3 regions of the Solibacillus cecembensis genome follow, and region 2 is predicted to be linked to each of the others. Evidence: riboswitches for the same ligand, from Rfam matches in the RefSeq annotation. Region 2 holds a riboswitch; each other region holds the start of a gene.
What was found. Region 2 has a riboswitch for S-adenosylmethionine ahead of ACQKIH_RS17010 (bifunctional homocysteine S-methyltransferase/methylenetetrahydrofolate reductase). Riboswitches for the same ligand answer to the same signal wherever they lie in the genome.
Positions count from the first base shown of each region.

Region 1: it holds a riboswitch for S-adenosylmethionine, as region 2 does, so the genes downstream of both, metK (methionine adenosyltransferase) here and ACQKIH_RS17010 (bifunctional homocysteine S-methyltransferase/methylenetetrahydrofolate reductase) in region 2, are expected to answer to the same signal.
Region 3: it holds a riboswitch for S-adenosylmethionine, as region 2 does, so the genes downstream of both, ACQKIH_RS03260 (O-acetylhomoserine aminocarboxypropyltransferase/cysteine synthase family protein) here and ACQKIH_RS17010 (bifunctional homocysteine S-methyltransferase/methylenetetrahydrofolate reductase) in region 2, are expected to answer to the same signal.

Region 1 is NZ_JBNNMF010000005.1:176,072-182,279, forward strand. Features, by position in the region: gene ACQKIH_RS06595 (alpha/beta hydrolase) at 1-645, opposite strand, end outside; gene ACQKIH_RS06600 (gamma carbonic anhydrase) at 775-1,287, shown strand; gene ACQKIH_RS06605 (dipeptidase) at 1,403-2,329, opposite strand; gene ACQKIH_RS06610 (asparaginase) at 2,336-3,358, opposite strand; gene metK (methionine adenosyltransferase) at 3,574-4,770, opposite strand; SAM riboswitch class I at 5,131-5,251, opposite strand; gene pckA (phosphoenolpyruvate carboxykinase (ATP)) at 5,453-6,208, shown strand, end outside.
Region 2 is NZ_JBNNMF010000021.1:22,570-28,777, reverse strand. Features, by position in the region: gene ACQKIH_RS17020 (protoglobin domain-containing protein) at 1-929, shown strand, start outside; gene hemG (protoporphyrinogen oxidase) at 1,075-2,460, shown strand; SAM riboswitch class I at 2,556-2,653, shown strand; gene ACQKIH_RS17010 (bifunctional homocysteine S-methyltransferase/methylenetetrahydrofolate reductase) at 2,756-4,600, shown strand; gene metH (methionine synthase) at 4,593-6,208, shown strand, end outside.
Region 3 is NZ_JBNNMF010000002.1:318,744-324,951, reverse strand. Features, by position in the region: partial or broken gene ACQKIH_RS03275 (IS3 family transposase) at 1-250, shown strand, start outside; gene ACQKIH_RS03270 (hypothetical protein) at 314-736, opposite strand; gene nfsA (oxygen-insensitive NADPH nitroreductase) at 955-1,689, opposite strand; SAM riboswitch class I at 1,911-2,026, shown strand; gene ACQKIH_RS03260 (O-acetylhomoserine aminocarboxypropyltransferase/cysteine synthase family protein) at 2,147-3,451, shown strand; gene ACQKIH_RS03255 (hypothetical protein) at 3,699-4,097, shown strand; gene ACQKIH_RS03250 (homoserine dehydrogenase) at 4,397-5,383, shown strand; gene ACQKIH_RS03245 (hypothetical protein) at 5,490-5,720, opposite strand; gene ACQKIH_RS03240 (DMT family transporter) at 5,852-6,208, shown strand, end outside.

The sequences.
Region 1 (6,208 bases), on a different contig from region 2:
TTTAGATGCCGAACTATCTGCAACTCTATCTTTTTCACCATTCATGAGTAGAAGCGGGATATTTGGGAGTTTAAATTCCGGATCACGCAAGTCCCTCGTTAAGTTTTTCCAATCGCGATACCACTTTACCGTAACGATATTTTTTAAAGGTAAATGTTCTTTTAACTCAAGTAAAACATCTGTATTTCTAGAAAAATGATGCAATGTCAATTCATGTGCTAATTTTACATTTGATGTAATGGCACTTAAGCTTGCTAAGGCATTCGGCATCTTCCCTGGCGTTAACTTTAAATTAATCCACGGGGATGTGATGACTAAACCCGCACATTCAATTTTATTTTGTTGCAACGCTTTTAAAGCAATTGCGCCACCTAGACCATTTCCAATTACAAATAGAGGTAAATTATATTCAAGTGCTACATTTAATAATAATTTTGTATAGGTTAAATAGCCTTTAAAACCTTCATCATGATACCTTAAATATTGATCCTGTTTACCATGCCCAGGCAAATCGCCCATAACGACATGAAAACCGGCGCTTCGAAATCTTTCGATTAACCATGCGTACCAGTGATGATGCTCGTATGCACTATGCAGTATTACTACTACAGCTTTTGGTTGCCCTTCAGCTTCCCATTTCCACATGGTCTAACCCCCTTAATACTGAACTTATCTTATTATAAGGTATCTTTTAAAAAATGAAATGATATTTAAATATTCCTAATCATTTGTTACGATAGCCATAGAATGAAAAAAGAAAAGAGGCGTTTCGAAATGATTTACCCTTATAAAGATAAACACCCTGTTATTGATCCTTCTGCTTTCATTGCAGATTACGCAACGATTACCGGTGATGTCAAAATCGGTGCACAAACTTCTATTTGGTTTAATACGGTCATCCGTGGAGATGTCAACAAAACAATCATAGGTGAGCGCGTGAGTATTCAAGATTTATCGTGCTTACATCAAAGTCCAGCCTGCCCATTAATTATAGAGGATGAGGTGACAGTTGGACATCAAGTAACATTACATAGTTGCACCATTCGTAAACGTGCGTTAATCGGCATGGGTTCCATTATTTTAGATGGGGCTGAAATTGGTGAAGGGGCATTTATCGGTGCTGGTAGTCTCGTGCCACCAGGTAAGGTCATTCCACCGAACACGCTCGCAATGGGACGTCCTGCTAAAGTCGTGCGAGAAGTAACTGCCGAGGACCGTGAAGATATGGACCGCATCATTCGCGAATATGTGGAAAAAGGACAGTATTATAAATCACTGCAGAAGTAATAAAGTGTAATAAGATAAAATCCTAAGTGTTGTTCATTTACTTCAATGAACAACACTTAGGATTAATTTAAATAGTTATGCTCTTTATTTCTCATTCTCCTCGATATGTAAAAAACTACTTCGGACAATGATTTAAAAAGTTTTGGTATGCAAAGCCTTTTACAACTTCTTCTGGATACAGCTTTAACATTTCATTAATTAAATTTTGATGCTGCGCTGCTGTTTCAAGTCCATGTACTTTTTCACTAATGCCATCAAAATCTGAACCTAGCCCAATCAGCTCTTTACCACCTAATGAGCAAATATGATCTACATGATGTAGTAAATCTTTTATCGTCACCCCACCGCTTTGTTTAATAAACTGGGGACTATATACAATATGAATAGGTGCCTTTTTTTGAATCATTGCTTGAATTTGTGCATCTGTTAAATTGCGTGGGTGATCACATAATGCTTTTGCATTGGAATGCGTTGCTATCGCATAGTTTGCATGTTCCATTACATCCCAAAAGCTTTTTTCACTTAAATGAGAAACATCCGTAAAAATTTTATGTTCATTATTTAACTGAATAATTTCTCGTCCAAAACTTGTCACACCTCGTGCCAAATCTTCTCCAACACCATCTGCCGCTTCGTTTGAAAAATTCCAAGTTAATCCTATATTGAGCACACCGAAATCTTTAAATATATGCCACATTTTTATATCGCCTTCAAAGAAATCCACGCCCTCTATCGTTAAAAATGCCCCGATTTCATTTTCTTTTAGCTGTCCGATTTGAGACCATTCTTTTATATGTACCACATGATTTCCAGGAGAAATGACATAATTATTAAAATAATAAATTTGACGAAGTGCGCTTTTAATCTTGTCTTGTTTTGGTATGTCTGGAGAAATGAAAATAGCAAACGCTTGGACTTTCACATGACCCGCGCGTAAATTTTCTAAATTTGCATCTAAATGTTTCGAGTCTAGAAAATTCAGTTTATTATTTTCAAATCTTAACAATACATCACAATGCAAATCAATAATTGGGTAGTTCAAATCACATCACACTTCTTCCTTCATAGTTTTTGAAAGCTTAAAGTTTACTTGTAACTTACCAACAACTTCATTTCGGGCATTTAATACTCTCGGAAGGGCGTATTCGATTAGTTCGTTATACTCGTCAGTTGTAATCAAATCTAATTGTTTCAACAATTCCATTGCCACAGGATAACTTGCACGAGAATTCCCATCATCTATTTTTATTGCAACCCCTAATTTCTTTTCAATATGACCGATACAATAAACACCTTCTGCACCAGCTTTCGCAATGAGCTTGCCCTTACATACTTTTATTAAATCCGAACAAAAACGATCCGTTCCTCCAATCATTTCCGGTTCATCAATAATAGATTGCACCATCTTTTGAATCGCATTAGTTCGCTGTGGATTGTACTTTGAATTTGCCGCTAAATTCGCATAACCAAGTGCAATATTATACATCGGCAGGCAATGTACAGGGACGCCACATCCATCAACCCCCATTTGAATCTTATCGATTGGGTACTCACAGATGTCACTAATTGTGTGTAAAATCCGCTGTTGGACTGGGTGATTCAATTCATAGTAATTTGCAACTTCTTCATTTAAAGCTTTCGCTGTTAATAACATGCCTGTATGCTTCCCCGAACAATTATTATGAATTGCACTAAATTCCTTTTGCTCAGTCAGCATTTTTTCATATGTTTTTGTATGGCGTGGTGGATGTGTACCACATTTTAACGCGCTGATTTGTAAATCTGCTTTATCCAAATTGCCCATGACCGTTTCGGTGTGGAAATCCTCCCCGCTATGAGAAGCACAAAATAACGATATATCTTTAGATGCAAGATCGTACTTTTCGATAATCCCCGCTTCAATTGCCGGGATTACTTGAAATAGTTTCATAGACGAACGGGCAAAGATTTCCCTCTGACTATCACCTAATTGGCTAATAATATTTCCTGCATCATCAACTACTATAATTGTTCCATAATGCTTTGACTCAATGATATTCCCTCTACAAACATGAACTAACTCTGTCGGCATCACAAAACCCTCCATTCTATTAACTCTACATTATAGTTAAAAAATTCAAATAAATCTATATATTTATGATGTCCCCATTGAACCAATAAGTTTCCCCTTAATATATGTAAGTTATTTCTATATTAAATGCTGCAATTTCATTTTCATGAAAAAAAACACAAAAAAGCCGAAACGTTGATTAAACCAACGTTTCGACTTTTCCTAATTCTACCTTATTATAAACCAGCTCTTGCTCGTAATTCCGCTGCTTTATCTGTCTTTTCCCAAGAAACATCTATATCTGTACGACCGAAGTGACCGTATGCCGCTGTTTGCTTGTAAATTGGACGGCGTAAATCAAGCATTTTAATAATGCCTGCTGGACGTAGGTCGAATAATTCACGTACCCACTCCACCATTTGGCTTTCTTCCACTTTCCCTGTGCCGAATGTATCAACAGCAATCGAAACTGGTTGTGCAACACCAATTGCATATGCAAGCTGTACTTCTGCACGATCAGCAAGTCCCGCAGCAACAATGTTTTTGGCAACATAACGTGCTGCATATGCTGCAGAACGGTCAACTTTTGTCGCGTCCTTACCAGAGAATGCTCCACCACCGTGACGCGCATAACCACCGTATGTATCAACGATGATTTTACGACCTGTTAAACCTGCATCGCCTTTAGGTCCACCAATAACGAAGCGGCCTGTTGGGTTAATAAAGTATTTCGTTGCTTCATCTAATAATTCAGCAGGTACGATTGGTTGAATAACATGTGCCTTCATATCTGCTTGAATTTGCTCTAATGTCGCTTCTTCATCATGCTGTGTTGAAATAACAATCGTATCGACACGCACTGGTACGTTATTTTCATCATACTCGATTGTTACTTGTGTTTTACCATCTGGACGTAAGTAATCAAGCTCGCCAGATTTACGAACTTCCGCTAAACGACGCGCTAATTTATGTGCTAATGAGATTGGTAATGGCATAAGCTCTGGTGTTTCGTTACATGCATAACCAAACATTAAGCCTTGATCACCAGCACCAATCGCTTCTAATTCTTCATCTGTCATCGAGCCTTCGCGTGCTTCTAATGCTTGGTCAACACCTTGTGCGATGTCAGGAGATTGCTCACCTACAGCTACAAGAACCGCCAAGTTTTCTGCATCAAAGCCGTATTTACCGCGCGTATAGCCGATACCTGCTACTGTATCACGGATAATACCCTTCATATCTACATATGTAGACGTTGTAATTTCACCCGCAACTAATACTAAGCCTGTTGTTACCGTAGTTTCACAAGCTACACGTGCATTCGGATCTTCTGCTAAAATAGCATCTAAAATGGCATCTGAAATTTGATCACAAATTTTATCTGGATGCCCTTCTGTTACACTTTCTGATGTAAACAGTCGACGATTTTTCATTTCATTTCCTCCTAGGTCACTTTGCAAATTTGATACGGTACTCGTTACCCATGTCCGTTTATAATTCAACTTGCCTATTTGACATTCATCCCCACTTATAAAGAATAGGAGACTTCCGCTGAAACAAGTTAATTATAAACGCCAAGCTTTTCTGCTTTAACACGAGGGTTTTGAAAGGTTGTTTATTTATAGTAAAAACGCGTTTTATTTGAAATTAATATTTTGGCTACTTTACGATTCATAAGAAGTATTACATTCCTTTAGAAACAGTAACTATCACCCAAATAAAAAAAACCCCTCTACTCACATGGTGCGCTTATCACGCGTGAGGAAAGGGGGAATATGTTTCGTTACCTTTCACTCTTATCGTTCAAGGGTAATTCCCCTTGCATCAGGTTGGCACCAACACGTTACGTTATGACACGTATTGCAGGTTGCCGGGTTTCATAGGGCCTGACCCTCCACCAGCTCGGGATAAGAGTATCCGTTCAATTAAACATCTTACGTTAAAAAAAATTGACCGTCAACTAATTTTGTCTTCTTTTCACAACTTGCCTAAATAAGAAAAAATTTTTATCTAATTAGTATAGATAAATGAAGGCAATGTGTTATACTATTTTTGAATTAACTAACCACTCCCCTCCACAAGGGAATACTATGAAAAAAGGATGGTATTTAATCGATGAATTCGGTAGAAATTGCTAACGAGCTGAAAGAACTTTTAAACGGGGAAAACATTAATAACCAATTATCAGTACCACAATTAGTTGAAAAAGCAACATCACGTGGAGAAGCAACATTAACTGTTGATGGTGCATTACGCGCTGAAACAGGCAAATATACAGGCCGCTCTCCTAAAGATAAATATACAGTAGAAGAAGACGACTCTAAAGATAAAATTGACTGGGGTAAAGTCAATCGCCCAATCTCACCTGAAGTGTTTGACAATCTTTATGTTAAAGTTGTTAACTACTTGAAAGAACGCGATGAATTATTCGTATTCAACGGTTTTGCAGGTGCCGATAAAGCATCACAATTATCAATTAAAGTAATTAACGAATATGCTTGGCATAATCTTTTCTGTCATCAATTATTCATCCGTCCAACAGAAGAAGAACTTGCTTCTCACATGGCTGAATTTACAATCGTATCTGCACCAAACTTCAAAGCAGATCCTGCAGTTGATGGGACAGATTCAGAAACATTTATTATCACTTCTCTTGAGAAGAAAATTATTTTAATCGGTGGTACAGAATACGCTGGCGAAATGAAAAAATCAATCTTTGGTATTATGAACTACTTACTACCTGAGCAAGGGATTTTCCCAATGCACTGCTCGGCAAACGTTGGTGAAGAAGGCGATGTTGCTTTATTCTTCGGTTTATCAGGTACTGGTAAAACAACTTTATCTGCAGATGCTGATCGTAAATTAATCGGT
Region 2 (6,208 bases):
GCTTAAAAACAAAATGGTATATTGGTGCTTTCCAAAGTTTATTTATTGTTTTTATTCAATTAGTGAAGGAAAACATTGTGAATGATGAGCAGCGCTTTAAAACAATCGAAGCAATTTCGAAAATATTAAACTTTGAGCAACAAATTGTTTTAGAAGAATTTGAGGCAGTACTGGACCGAATGAAAGGCCAATTAGCAGAAGAAAAACGCCACATTGGTAATTCTATTATTAAATCATCGTCGAATTTAGCAGCGATTTCTGAGGAAACAAATGCAGCATTCCAACAGCTGACAGCGCAATCACAGGTGATGACTTCCTATGCGAAAAAAGCCATTGATATTTCGAATATGGCGAATAAACAAGCAAGAAATGGAAAGAGCCAATTACATCGCCAAGTTGATTGTATGAATGATATTCATCATTCAGTTGGTTCGATTTCTGAAGAGATTGATAAGCTAGTCGAAATTTCAAAAGAAATGGAAGCTACAATGGGCATTGTAACAAATATTGCGAACCAAACAAATTTATTGGCGCTAAATGCTGCAATTGAAGCGGCACGAGCTGGAGAAGCGGGTAAAGGCTTTGGTGTTGTAGCGGGTGAAGTGCGAAAGCTATCTGAACAAACGAAAGAGTCGGCTGTCAATGTAGGCGAATTATTAAAAAATACGAATGATCGCACGATGAAATTGCTTGAATCATTGGAGCAAATTCAGAAAGCCGTTCAAACAGGCGAAGAAAATATGGGCGGAACCGAAGAACAATTCTCTCTTATCGTGGAGGCTATGGATGAAACGAAAGCACAAAATAACCTAGTCGAACATGAGGTAGAACAGATTTGTGATATCATATCGGAACTTGGTCGAGCATTTGATGAGGTAACAGATTCAGCTGATGCGTTAGCGATAATTTCAAATGGACTAGAAAAATAATGTACTTAATAAACCCAGGTCATTTTGATTCCCTTTAAAATGGCCTTTTTCGTGCGAATTTTGTAATACACAGTTTGCCTATTTTGAAAGAAAACCGTTTATACTGAATGAGAGTATAGCTTGTACGGGAATGGGAGCGAATATGATGAAAACAGTGATAGTTGTAGGTGGCGGAATTACAGGACTTTGCACGATGCATTATTTGAAAAGACAAATGGCTGAGAAAAAAGTGGAAGCGCGACTTATTTTAATAGAAAAGAATGCGTATTTAGGTGGGAAAATTCATTCGGAATATGAAGCAGATTTTATTATGGAAACGGGCGCGGACTCCATTGTTGCGCGTCATCCTGGCGTGTTAGAACTTGTGCGTGAATTGGATTTTGAATCGGAACTCATATATAACGAGACGGGCATTTCCTATATTCATACAAATAATGAGCTGCATGCGATTCCAGCGGGCTCAACATTCGGTATTCCGATGAGTGTTGATTCACTGATGGCGAGTACGCTCATTTCTGATGAGGGAAAGAAACGTGCTTTGCAAGATTTCGAAATACCGAATACGAATTTTACGAAGGACAGCTCTATAGGGGAATTTTTAGAGTTTTTCTTAGGGAAAGAAATTGTACATAATCAGATTGCCCCCGTATTATCAGGCGTTTATTCAGGGGATCTGTACCAATTAAGTTTAGCAGCGACCCTCCCTTATTTAGTTGATTATAAAAATGACTTTGGTTCAATTATTAAAGGATTTGAAGAAAATCGGGAGCAGTTTGAGAAGGCGGCCAATAAAAAGTTTATATCTTTTAAAAACGGCTTGTCTGCGGTAATTAATAGACTGGAAGAAATGATGCCTGATGTGGAATTTATAAAAAATGCCACGACAGAAAGTGTTCGAAAAGTAGGGACGCACTATGAGGTAGTTGTGAACGGAGAAAGGATAGAAGCAAACGTTGTTGTGCTTGCCGTTCCAAATGACACCGTGCGTAAAGTGTTAGCGGATGCATCATTAGATAAAAACTTAGCGCTGTTTTCAACGGCATCTGTCCTTACATTATATGTAGGTTTTGATGTACCAGATGATGTATTACCGGCTGATGGCACGGGTTTTATCGTTTCACATCACAGTGATTTAATATGTAATGCATCTACTTGGACGAGCCGGAAATGGAAGCATACGTCGGGACAAGGGAATCTACTCGTACGCTTATTTTATAAAAATAGTAACCCACGCTATGAAGAGTTAGCCGCAATGTCTGATGAGGAGCTAACAGCGGTCGCACGGGAGGATATTCGTTTAAGTCTTGGCATTGAAGCTCAGCCAAAAATAGTGAATGTGACAAAGTGGATTGATCAAATGCCGCGCTATGATTTAGCACATAAAGATGCGCTTCATGTTATTGTAGAGGATTTAAAGATTCATTATCCAAACGTAATACTTGCCGGATGTTCGTATTTTGGAGTGGGCATTGGTGCATGTATTCAAAACGGAAAGACGACTGCACAGCAAATAATCAATGCAATTGTGTAAAGTTATGCTTGAATATGCTAACAGGTATTGACGTTTTTTTCATATAACGTTATGATTCTGTTATTATTGTTATTGTTCAAAAAATTCATAATTATATCTTATCGAGAGAAGTTGAGGGACTGGCCCTATGAAACTTCAGCAACCAACGAATGTCAGGTGCTAAATCCAGCAGGCAAATGCCAGAAGATGAGAGGGACCTAAAATTACAATGTGTAATGCCTTCTTTTGTTTTTGAAAGAAGGCTTTTTTATATCAATAAATGACTGAAAATACTGTGAATATTGGAGTGAATACAATGGGTTTATTAGAGGATTTAAAAACAAATGTATTAACAGCTGACGGCGCAATTGGCACATTATTATATTCTTACGGTTTAGATTATTGTCATGAAGAAATGAATATTGTACGACCAGAAATTATTGAAAAAATACATGGTGAGTATATTGCAGCGGGCGCGGACATTATTCAAACGAATACATATGGGGCAAACGCAATTAAGCTTGCTCGCTACGGTTATGAAAAGCGCGTGCAAGAATTCAATGAAGCGGCAATTCAAATTGCTAAGCGAGCAGCTGCTCCAGGTGGGCAATATGTGTTAGCAACAATCGGAGGCATTCGCGGCGTTCGAAAAAATGATGTGACATTAGCAGAAATATTAAATGCGTTTGAGGAACAGGCAGAAGTACTTCTTGCAGGGCAACCAGATGGCTTTTTACTCGAAACCTATTATGATTTTGAGGAATTAACACATTGTGTTCATTTATTGCGCACATTAACGGATTTACCGATTATTGCGCAAGTGACGATGCAGGAGCCAGGTATTTTGCAAAATGGATTGTCATTAAATGCGGCTTTAACGGAGCTTGTTTCTTTAGGTGCGGATATTGTCGGCAGTAACTGTCGCTTAGGACCATTCCATACAATTCAAGCATTTGAAGGTGTAGCACTTCCGGAAAATGCGTTTTTATCTGCATCTCCTAACGCTTCATTATTAGATGTGGAAGACGGGCGTGTTGTTTATGAGTCAGAGGCAGATTATTTTGCACGTGCTGCTGTTGAATTAGTTGGCCAAGGTGTTCGTTTAATTGGTGGCTGCTGTGGGACGACACCAAAGCATATTGCGGCAGTAAAAAGCCGTTTAGCGCATATAAAACCAATTACTGAAAAACAAGTGAAGCAAGGCCGTACAGAGTTTGTGCGTGTCCCGGAACCACGTCAGCAAGAGCCACTACATGTAAAGGCAAAGCGCGAACGTTCAGTTATTGTAGAGCTAGATACACCACGCCATTTAGAAATTGATGGCTTTGTGGAAGGGGCAAAAAAATTATACAACGCAGGTGCGGATGTCATTATGATGGCGGATAATTCCCTTGCCTCTCCGCGTATAAGTAATATTGCAATGGCGGCTATTTTGAAACAGCACGGTATTCGTACATTGCCACATTTAACTTGCCGTGACCGTAATTTAATCGGTTTGCAGTCACATTTAATGGGTTTAGATGCATTAGAGCTGCATGATCTGTTAGTGGTGACGGGTGACCCGACAAAAGTGGGCGACTTCCCTGGGGCAACGAGTGTCTATGATGTGTCATCTATGGAGTTAATTTCATTAGTGAAACAATTAAATGAAGGTGTTTCTTTCACAGGGAAAACATTGCGTAAGCAGGCGAATTTCTCGGTAGCAGGGGCGTTCAATCCGAATGTGCGTGTAGTAGAACGTGCGGTTGCTCGTTTAGAAAAGAAAATTGAACATGGTGCGGATTATTTCATATCGCAGCCAGTGTATACAAAAGAGAAGATTAAAGAAATTTATGAGGCGACAAAGCATTTAGAGACGCCGATATACATTGGGATTATGCCTTTAACATCATTTAGAAGTGCGGAATTCCTACACCATGAAGTACCAGGGATTAAGTTGTCAGAGGAAGTACTTGCGCGTATGGAAGCTTGCGGTGAGGACAAAGAAGCGGCAACGAAAGAGGGCATTGCAATTGCGAAAGAGCTTTTAGAAACAGCTTGTCAGTATTTTAATGGAATTTATTTAATTACACCATTCTTACGCTACGATATGACGTTAGAATTAATCGATTATATCAAAGCTTTCGACGTGAAATATAAAGGAGCTCATACAAATGCTTAATCATCCAATCCAAGAACAACTACGAAAACGAATATTAATAATAGATGGTGCGATGGGGACAATGCTTCAAAATGAAAATTTGACCTATGAAGATTTCGGCGGTGAGGATTTAGATGGCTGCAATGAAAATCTGATTTTAACGCGACCAGATGTACTAGGGAAAATTCACCGTGCGTATTTAGAAGCCGGTTCAGATATCATTTGTACAAATACATTTGGTGCGACACCACTTGTATTAAATGAATACGACCTTGGGCATAAGGCGGTAGAAATTAATAAACGCGCGGTGGAAATTGCACTAGAGGCGTCACGTGAATTTTCGACACCAGAATGGCCACGTTTTGTTGCAGGGGCGATCGGGCCTACGACAAAAACATTGTCTGTAACAGGTGGGATTACATTTGAAGAGTTAGAAGAAAATTTCTATGTACAAGCCAAAGCATTGATTGAAGCTGGCTCAGATTTACTATTACTTGAAACCTCTCAAGATATGCTCAATGTAAAGGCGGGTACAATTGCCGTGCGTCGTGCATTTGATGAATTAGGAATCGAGCTGCCTGTGATGATTTCAGGAACAATCGAGCCAATGGGAACAACACTTGCAGGGCAATCGATTGAGGCTTTTTATATTTCAATTGAGCATATTCAACCACTATCTGTAGGCTTAAACTGTGCGACAGGACCGGAATTCATGACGGATCATATTCGTTCATTAGCGGAGTTATCAAAGGGCTATATTAGCTGTTACCCGAATGCTGGCTTACCAGATGAAGAAGGGTGCTATCACGAAACACCTGAATCGTTATCGAAAAAACTACAAGGATTCGCAGAAAAAGGTTGGCTTAATATTGTCGGTGGTTGTTGTGGTACGACACCTGCACATATCGCAGCAATCCGTGAAGCGGTGGCAGGCTTTGAACCGCGCAAACCTGGGGAGAAAACACATACGCATTCCATTTCAGGAATTGAACCGTTGCAATATGATGAATCGATGCGTCCATTATTTATGGGAGAACGTACGAACGTAATCGGCTCACGTAAATTTAAAAATTTAATTGTTGAAGGTAAATTTGAGGAAGCGGCAGAAGTTGCACGTGCCCAAGTAAAAAATGGTGCGCATGTCATTGATATTTGTCTTGCCAATCCGGACCGTGATGAAGTAGAGGATATGAAAAACTTCATGCAGGAAGTTGTCAAAAAGGTAAAAGTGCCTATAGTCATTGACTCGACGGATGAAAAGGTAATGGAAGTTGCATTAAAGTTTTCACAAGGGAAAGCGATCATTAACTCGATTAACTTAGAAGATGGCGAGGAACGTTTTGATGCGGTAATGCCACTTGTGAAAAAATACGGGGCAGCGCTAGTAGTTGGGACAATCGACGAAACAGGAATGGCCATTACGCGTGAGCAAAAACTAGCGGTGGCAGAGCGTTCATATAAATTACTGACGGAAAAGTGGGGAATGGCACCAGAAGATATTATTTTTGACCCATTAATGTTCCCAGTTGGTACAGGGGACGAGCAATATATTGGCGCGGCAGAAGAAACAATTGAAGGCATTCGTTTAATTAAAGAAAAGCTTCCACATTGCTTAACTGTTCTTGGTGT
Region 3 (6,208 bases), on a different contig from region 2:
GCAAGCTATTAAAGGAAAAGGCATTACCATGAGCATGTCCCGTAAAGGTACGCCCGCTGATAATGCCCCAATCGAATCGTTTCATTCTGCATTAAAGTCTGAAACATTCTACTTAGACAGTATAAGGAATACTACGACTGCAATCGTAGAACAAACTGTCAATGACTATATAAAGTATTATAACTATATCCGAATACAAGCGAAATTAAACAACCAGTCGCCGGTTCAATACCGACAACTGGTTGGATAAATGCTTTTTTGACCTCTGTCTTATATACGGGGGTCAGTCCCTTTTAACGTCTATGCCTTTTTTCTATTGCGATTCGTAATTTTGGATATAGTGAAGCATTTTTTGTTCACGCTGTTGAATTTGTTGTTCCGTGTACAGCATGACATCTAAAAACTTTTGCCACTGTAAGTTTAAAAGTTCGCGCTCTGCCGAAAAATGATCAGCAGGTTCATTTTTGAAAATATGATTTAAATGGAAAATTTGCATGAGTACCACTTCAGGATTTTCAAAGTTGCAAACAAATTTAACTTTCCAAATGGATGTATGGGCAATGTATTGGTTGACGAATGCAGTAGCTGCTTCATATTTTGAGTGCTCTATTTGATCTGTAATTTGAAGATGAATTTTATTTAATTCAATATTGATATCAGATATTAACAATGGATATTTCCGAGCAGATTTTAAATGTTGACGTTCTAATGATTTCGCAATAAATGGAGTTGACATTTCCGATACCTCCTAACAACCTCAGTCACTCATTCTATAATATCAAAATATAACACAAAAAACCTAAGTCATAATGAGTAATATGAAATAATAAAGCATTTAATCATGAAAATAGAGTGAATGAAAAGTACCGAAATTGATTAGTTAAAAAGGCACCTCGCCGAAATGAAAAAAACACCATTTCAACAGAGCGTTAAAATGGTGTGTAAGTTATGCGATTATTTAAACGTAAAGCCTTTTGTTGCAAGGAAGTCTTTCATGAATGGGCGTTTTTGATCGACTAAAAAATCTGCCATTTGCTTTGTCCAATTTGCCATTTTTTGATTAGAAGAGCGGCTTGCATAGTAAGATTCCATCATCGCATCATAGTCAGCTAATAATGTTTCGTACTGATCTACATCATAGCTATTTTCGTGCAACACAGCTGCTACTGGTAGACGAGGTTTTGTTTCATTGCGTTTTGTCGGTGTACCAATCGTCAACGCAAATAATGGGAACACATGCTCAGGCAAATTAAATAGCTCGCTTATTTCAGCAGGGTTATTACGTGCCCCACCAATATAGCAAATGCCGTAACCCATTGCTTCAGCAGCAACTACAAAGTTTTGTGCAAATAATGAAACGTCTGCTACACCAACAAGCAAGTTTTCAGCTGAATCTGTCACAATGTCAACGCCGTGCTTTTGACCGGCCACTTGTAGACGCTTGAAATCCACGCAAAATAAGAAAGAAGCTCCCGCTGTTTTGAACTGGAAATCATTTTTTGATAGCTCACCCAGTTTTGCTTTTTTCTCTTCATCCGTTACCCAAATAACGCTATAGGCTTGGACAAAATGCGAGCTCGCAGCCATTTGCGCCGTTTCGATTAAATCGATAATCGTCTCTTTTGGAATTTGCTCACCTGAATATTTTCGAACCGATGAATGACTTCGTAAAAGTTCTCTTGTTTGCATGTCAATTTCTCCCCCTATGTAAAAATAAATGTAAAGGAACGTTCCTTTAAGCTTATTCTAGTCGATTTATATGCAGATGACTATTGTTAATGCTGTTATGTGCGCCGATAAGGTTTTTTTGCTTGGAATATTATGAATATCAGAAAATTTTAAATTAACTGTTGACGAATGGCTAGAATCTGTTTTATACTGTGAAACAACGATGGAACATAAATCACATACTCTTATCAAGAGTGGCGGAGGGAATAGGCCCTGAGATGCCCAGCAACCAGTGAGTGACGAACTGACTAAGGTGCTACTTCCTACAAGATGCAATTTGCATTTTGAAAGATAAGAGGAGGCAAACTTGCTCATTTGCAAACCCTCTTCTTAACTGAAGAGGGTTTTTTTCATTCAAAAAACTCCTCCTCGATAACACCGATTTCACCATCGAATACTATTTTGGAGGTTATGATTAATGACAAATTTACGACCAGAAACATTATTACTACACGGAGGACAAAAGCCAGATCCTGTAACGGGTGCGATTGCGGTGCCAATTTACCGCTCAACGGCTTATGCATTTAAAGATACTGCTCATGCGCAGCGATTATTTGCATTAGAAGAGGCGGGCAATATTTATTCACGTATTATGAACCCGACTGTTGGTGCTTTTGAAGAGCGTGTTGCTTTATTAGAAGGGGGATCAGCGGCAGTAGCACTTTCATCTGGTGCAGCAGCTATTGCATTTTCTATTTTAAACTTAGCAGGTGCTGGAGACGAGATCGTTGCAGCAGGTTCACTTTACGGTGGAACGTATAATTTATTTGCGACAACATTACCACGCTACGGCATTACGGTGAAATTTGTAGATGAAAAGGACCCAGAAAATTTCCGCAGTGCAATTACAGATAAGACAAAAGCTGTATTTGCAGAAATTATAGGAAATCCAAGCTTAAATGTGTTAGATATTGAAGCAGTAGCCAATATCGCACATCAAAACGGCTTACCAGTATTAATCGATAGCACATTTGCTTCGCCATATGGTGGGAACCCAATTGAGTTTGGAGCGGATGTTGTCATTCATTCGGCTACAAAATGGATTGGCGGTCACGGTACGACAATTGGTGGTATTGTCGTGGATGCAGGGAAATTTGATTGGACACAAGGACGTCATGATGGATTTACTGAGCCAGATACGTCATATCACGGACTTCGTTATGGAATTGACACAGCAGGGGCTGCATTTGCCACAAAGCTACGTGTTCAACTGTTACGTGATTTCGGTCCAACATTATCTGCAGATGCAGCATTTAACTTTTTACAAGGGCTAGAAACGCTTCATTTGCGTATCGTACGCCACAATGAAAATACATTAAAAGTAGCGGAATATTTACGTAACCACCCATTCGTAGACTATGTAAACTATAACGGGTTTGAAGATTTCCCTTCACATGAATTAGCGAAGAAATATTTGAAAAACGGCTTTGGCTCAATTTTAACATTTGGCATTAAAGGTGGACGTGAAGCAGGTCGCCAAGTTATTGACAACGTGGAATTATTCTCACATGTAGCCAATGTAGGGGACGCGCGCTCATTAATTATCCACCCAGCATCTACAACTCACCAACAATTATCAACGGAAGAATTAAAAGTAGCTGGTGTATCTGAGGAGCTCATTCGCTTATCAATCGGGTTGGAAGCAGTTGAAGATATTATTGCAGATTTAGAACAGGCTTTAGCGAAAATAGCGTCTACTTTAGAAGTGGAAACACAAGCCTAATATAATAGAAGAAACTTGCTCGCCTTTCATCATTTCGTTAGGGGGCGAGTTTTGAAAGTTTAATACCTAGTAATTTTATAAGAATTATTGACAATTTTAAAACCAAGTAATAAAATAGGAATTATAAACCAAGTAATGTAAATAATGTTGAAGCATCGTTTAAGTTACTTGGAGATTGCGTACTTGCAAGTAGTGAACCCCCTTGAGCAAGTACGCTATCTTAATAAATGAAAAGGAGTTGTTTGAAATGGGAAATGTATACAGTGCACAAAATGTGGCCGCATATATTATTTATGAACTAAATGATCTAAAGAAATTTGTAAACGCAATGGCAATTCAAGAAATTTTGGCGGATGTTGATATGATGTGGCAAAAGGTGTTTGGAAACTGTGCTTTCTCGGAGACAACTCATCATTTATCAAATTCAAACTATGTTGTGAAGGAAGTAGCCGAGCAGTACAAAGAACATGGGTCAACGCATCTTCTAGAGCCGGCAAAAGAATGGTTTTTAAAATACGGAGAATTTCAACTAGTGCAACGTCCATATGCGATTCCGAACTACACAGCAAAAGAACAGCTACTAATGAAAAAAGTTTTAAGTAATTATTATTTACATAATTTTAATCGTGTGAAATTAGCAGTTTAACCTGTGTTATTAGTATATACGCTAAAATCGTATTTTGACTTCGGGTCAGGATACGTTTTTATTTTTACAAAATATGCTCATTCAAAAGTAGATTTGAATGAAATTTGACCGTTTAGAGAAAACAAATGTCCTTGTAGGAGAGATTTATCTTGTTTTCATGTAATATATAAGATAGAATTTTTATATATAAATTATTGGAATAGTTCGTCTATGTCGTGTTGAACGGGAACACTTGTCACTTGATTCATCAGAAGTGCATATAGATATGTTTTTATAAGGAATTTGGAGGATGAATGGTAATGGCAACAATTAAGGCAGCCATCTTAGGATTTGGCACAGTAGGTCAAGGGATTTATCATATTTTAAACGAAAAGAGGCAGGAGCTCCGCCAGAAGTTGGGCGTGGAGTTGGAAGTTTCAAAAATTTTAGTAACAGATGCAAGTCGCGAGCGCGTGCCAGGAACGCAGCATTTAATGACAGAAAGCATTAACGAAGTATTTGCTGAACAGGGCATACAAGTTGTATTTGAAGCGATTGTCAATGAAGAGCCGGCATTTAGCTATTTGAAGCAAGCAGTAGAACGTAAATGTCATGTTATTACAGCGAATAAAGTGATGTTTGCAAAGCGTGGCGCGGAACTAGAAGCACTTGCGAAGGAAAATGGTGTATTCGTAGGTTATGAGGCCTCCGTTGCAGGTGGCGTACCGATTATTAAAACGATGAAAAATATTTTATTAGTAAATGATGTGAGTCGTGTGCAAGGGATTTTGAACGGGACGACGAACTACATTTTAACGAAAATGCGTGCGGAAGGCTGGAGCTTTGATGATGCATTGAAAGAGGCACAAAGTCTAGGCTATGCAGAGGCGGATCCATTTAATGACGTTTCGGGTCAAGATGCATTTAAAAAGTTGATGATTTTATCGAGCTTAGCATTCGGTGAACAACCGAACTGGTCGGATGTAGAAGTAATTGGTATTGAAAAAATTACAGCCGCGCAAGTAGCAGAAGCAACAGAAAAGGGACTGCGCTATCGCCATGTAGCAGAGGTAGAAAAACGTGCAAATGGTGAGATTTATGCGAAGGTATCACCAGTATTAGTCGATAAAGAGCACCCGCTTTACCCAGTGGATGATGTGTTTAATGCGGTGGCCATGGAAACGAATTATATCGGAACGTTATCAATTACAGGCCCTGGTGCAGGGATGTATCCAACAGCAAGCGTGATGGTAGAGGATTATGCAGAAATTATTGGGAAGCGCGCGGGGTTTACGGTGACGATTTAACCTAGAGCAAGATAAAATTATCATGATTATGAAGAATTGAAAAAGGGAATTTCGTCAGCTTACATAGAGCAGGCGGAAATCCCTTTTATTTTAGAAGATATCGTAGTTAATCTTCATCTTTCACATCGATATCTTCAGGGATCGGTGTGTTTTTCCAAATCTCAATTTCTTCTTTAATTCGTTCGAGATGGAGATGGTACGTATCGAATTGCGCACTGTTAATTAAATAATCGTCACCGTCTGGAACGGCTTTAATACGACCTGCATAAATGTATTTTAAAATTTGATGTTCGGGCATTCCGATATCACGCGCTGTTTGTTCAACAGATTTATACATATAGGTGACCTCCCTCTAGTTGGTGTTCCCTTTATTATAATCAATTTTCAAGGAAACTTCATCTCAATATGATGAGGTAAGTATGATAGCATAGAGATAATTTTGATGGAATTAATTGGAGGATGTTCGTAGTGAATTTATTACCTTATGTTTTTGTATTGCTTGCGGCGATGCTTTGGGGAACGGTTGGAACGACGCAAACCTTTTTAACGGACGGGATTTCGTCATTCGGCGTAGCAGGTATTCGCTCAGCAATTGGTGGTGGGCTATTATTAATCATTGTTTTGGCGATGCGAAAAATCAATTTCCGCACATGGTCATGGAAATGGACGATTTCAGCTGCACTAGCGATTGCTTTATTCCAAAGTTTATTTTTTACGTCTGTCCGCTACACTGGCGTGGCAGTTGGAACGGTTATTACAATTGGAAGTGCACCTGTGTTTGCGGGGGTGATTGAATGGCTTTTTTGGAAAGTACGTCCGAGTCGA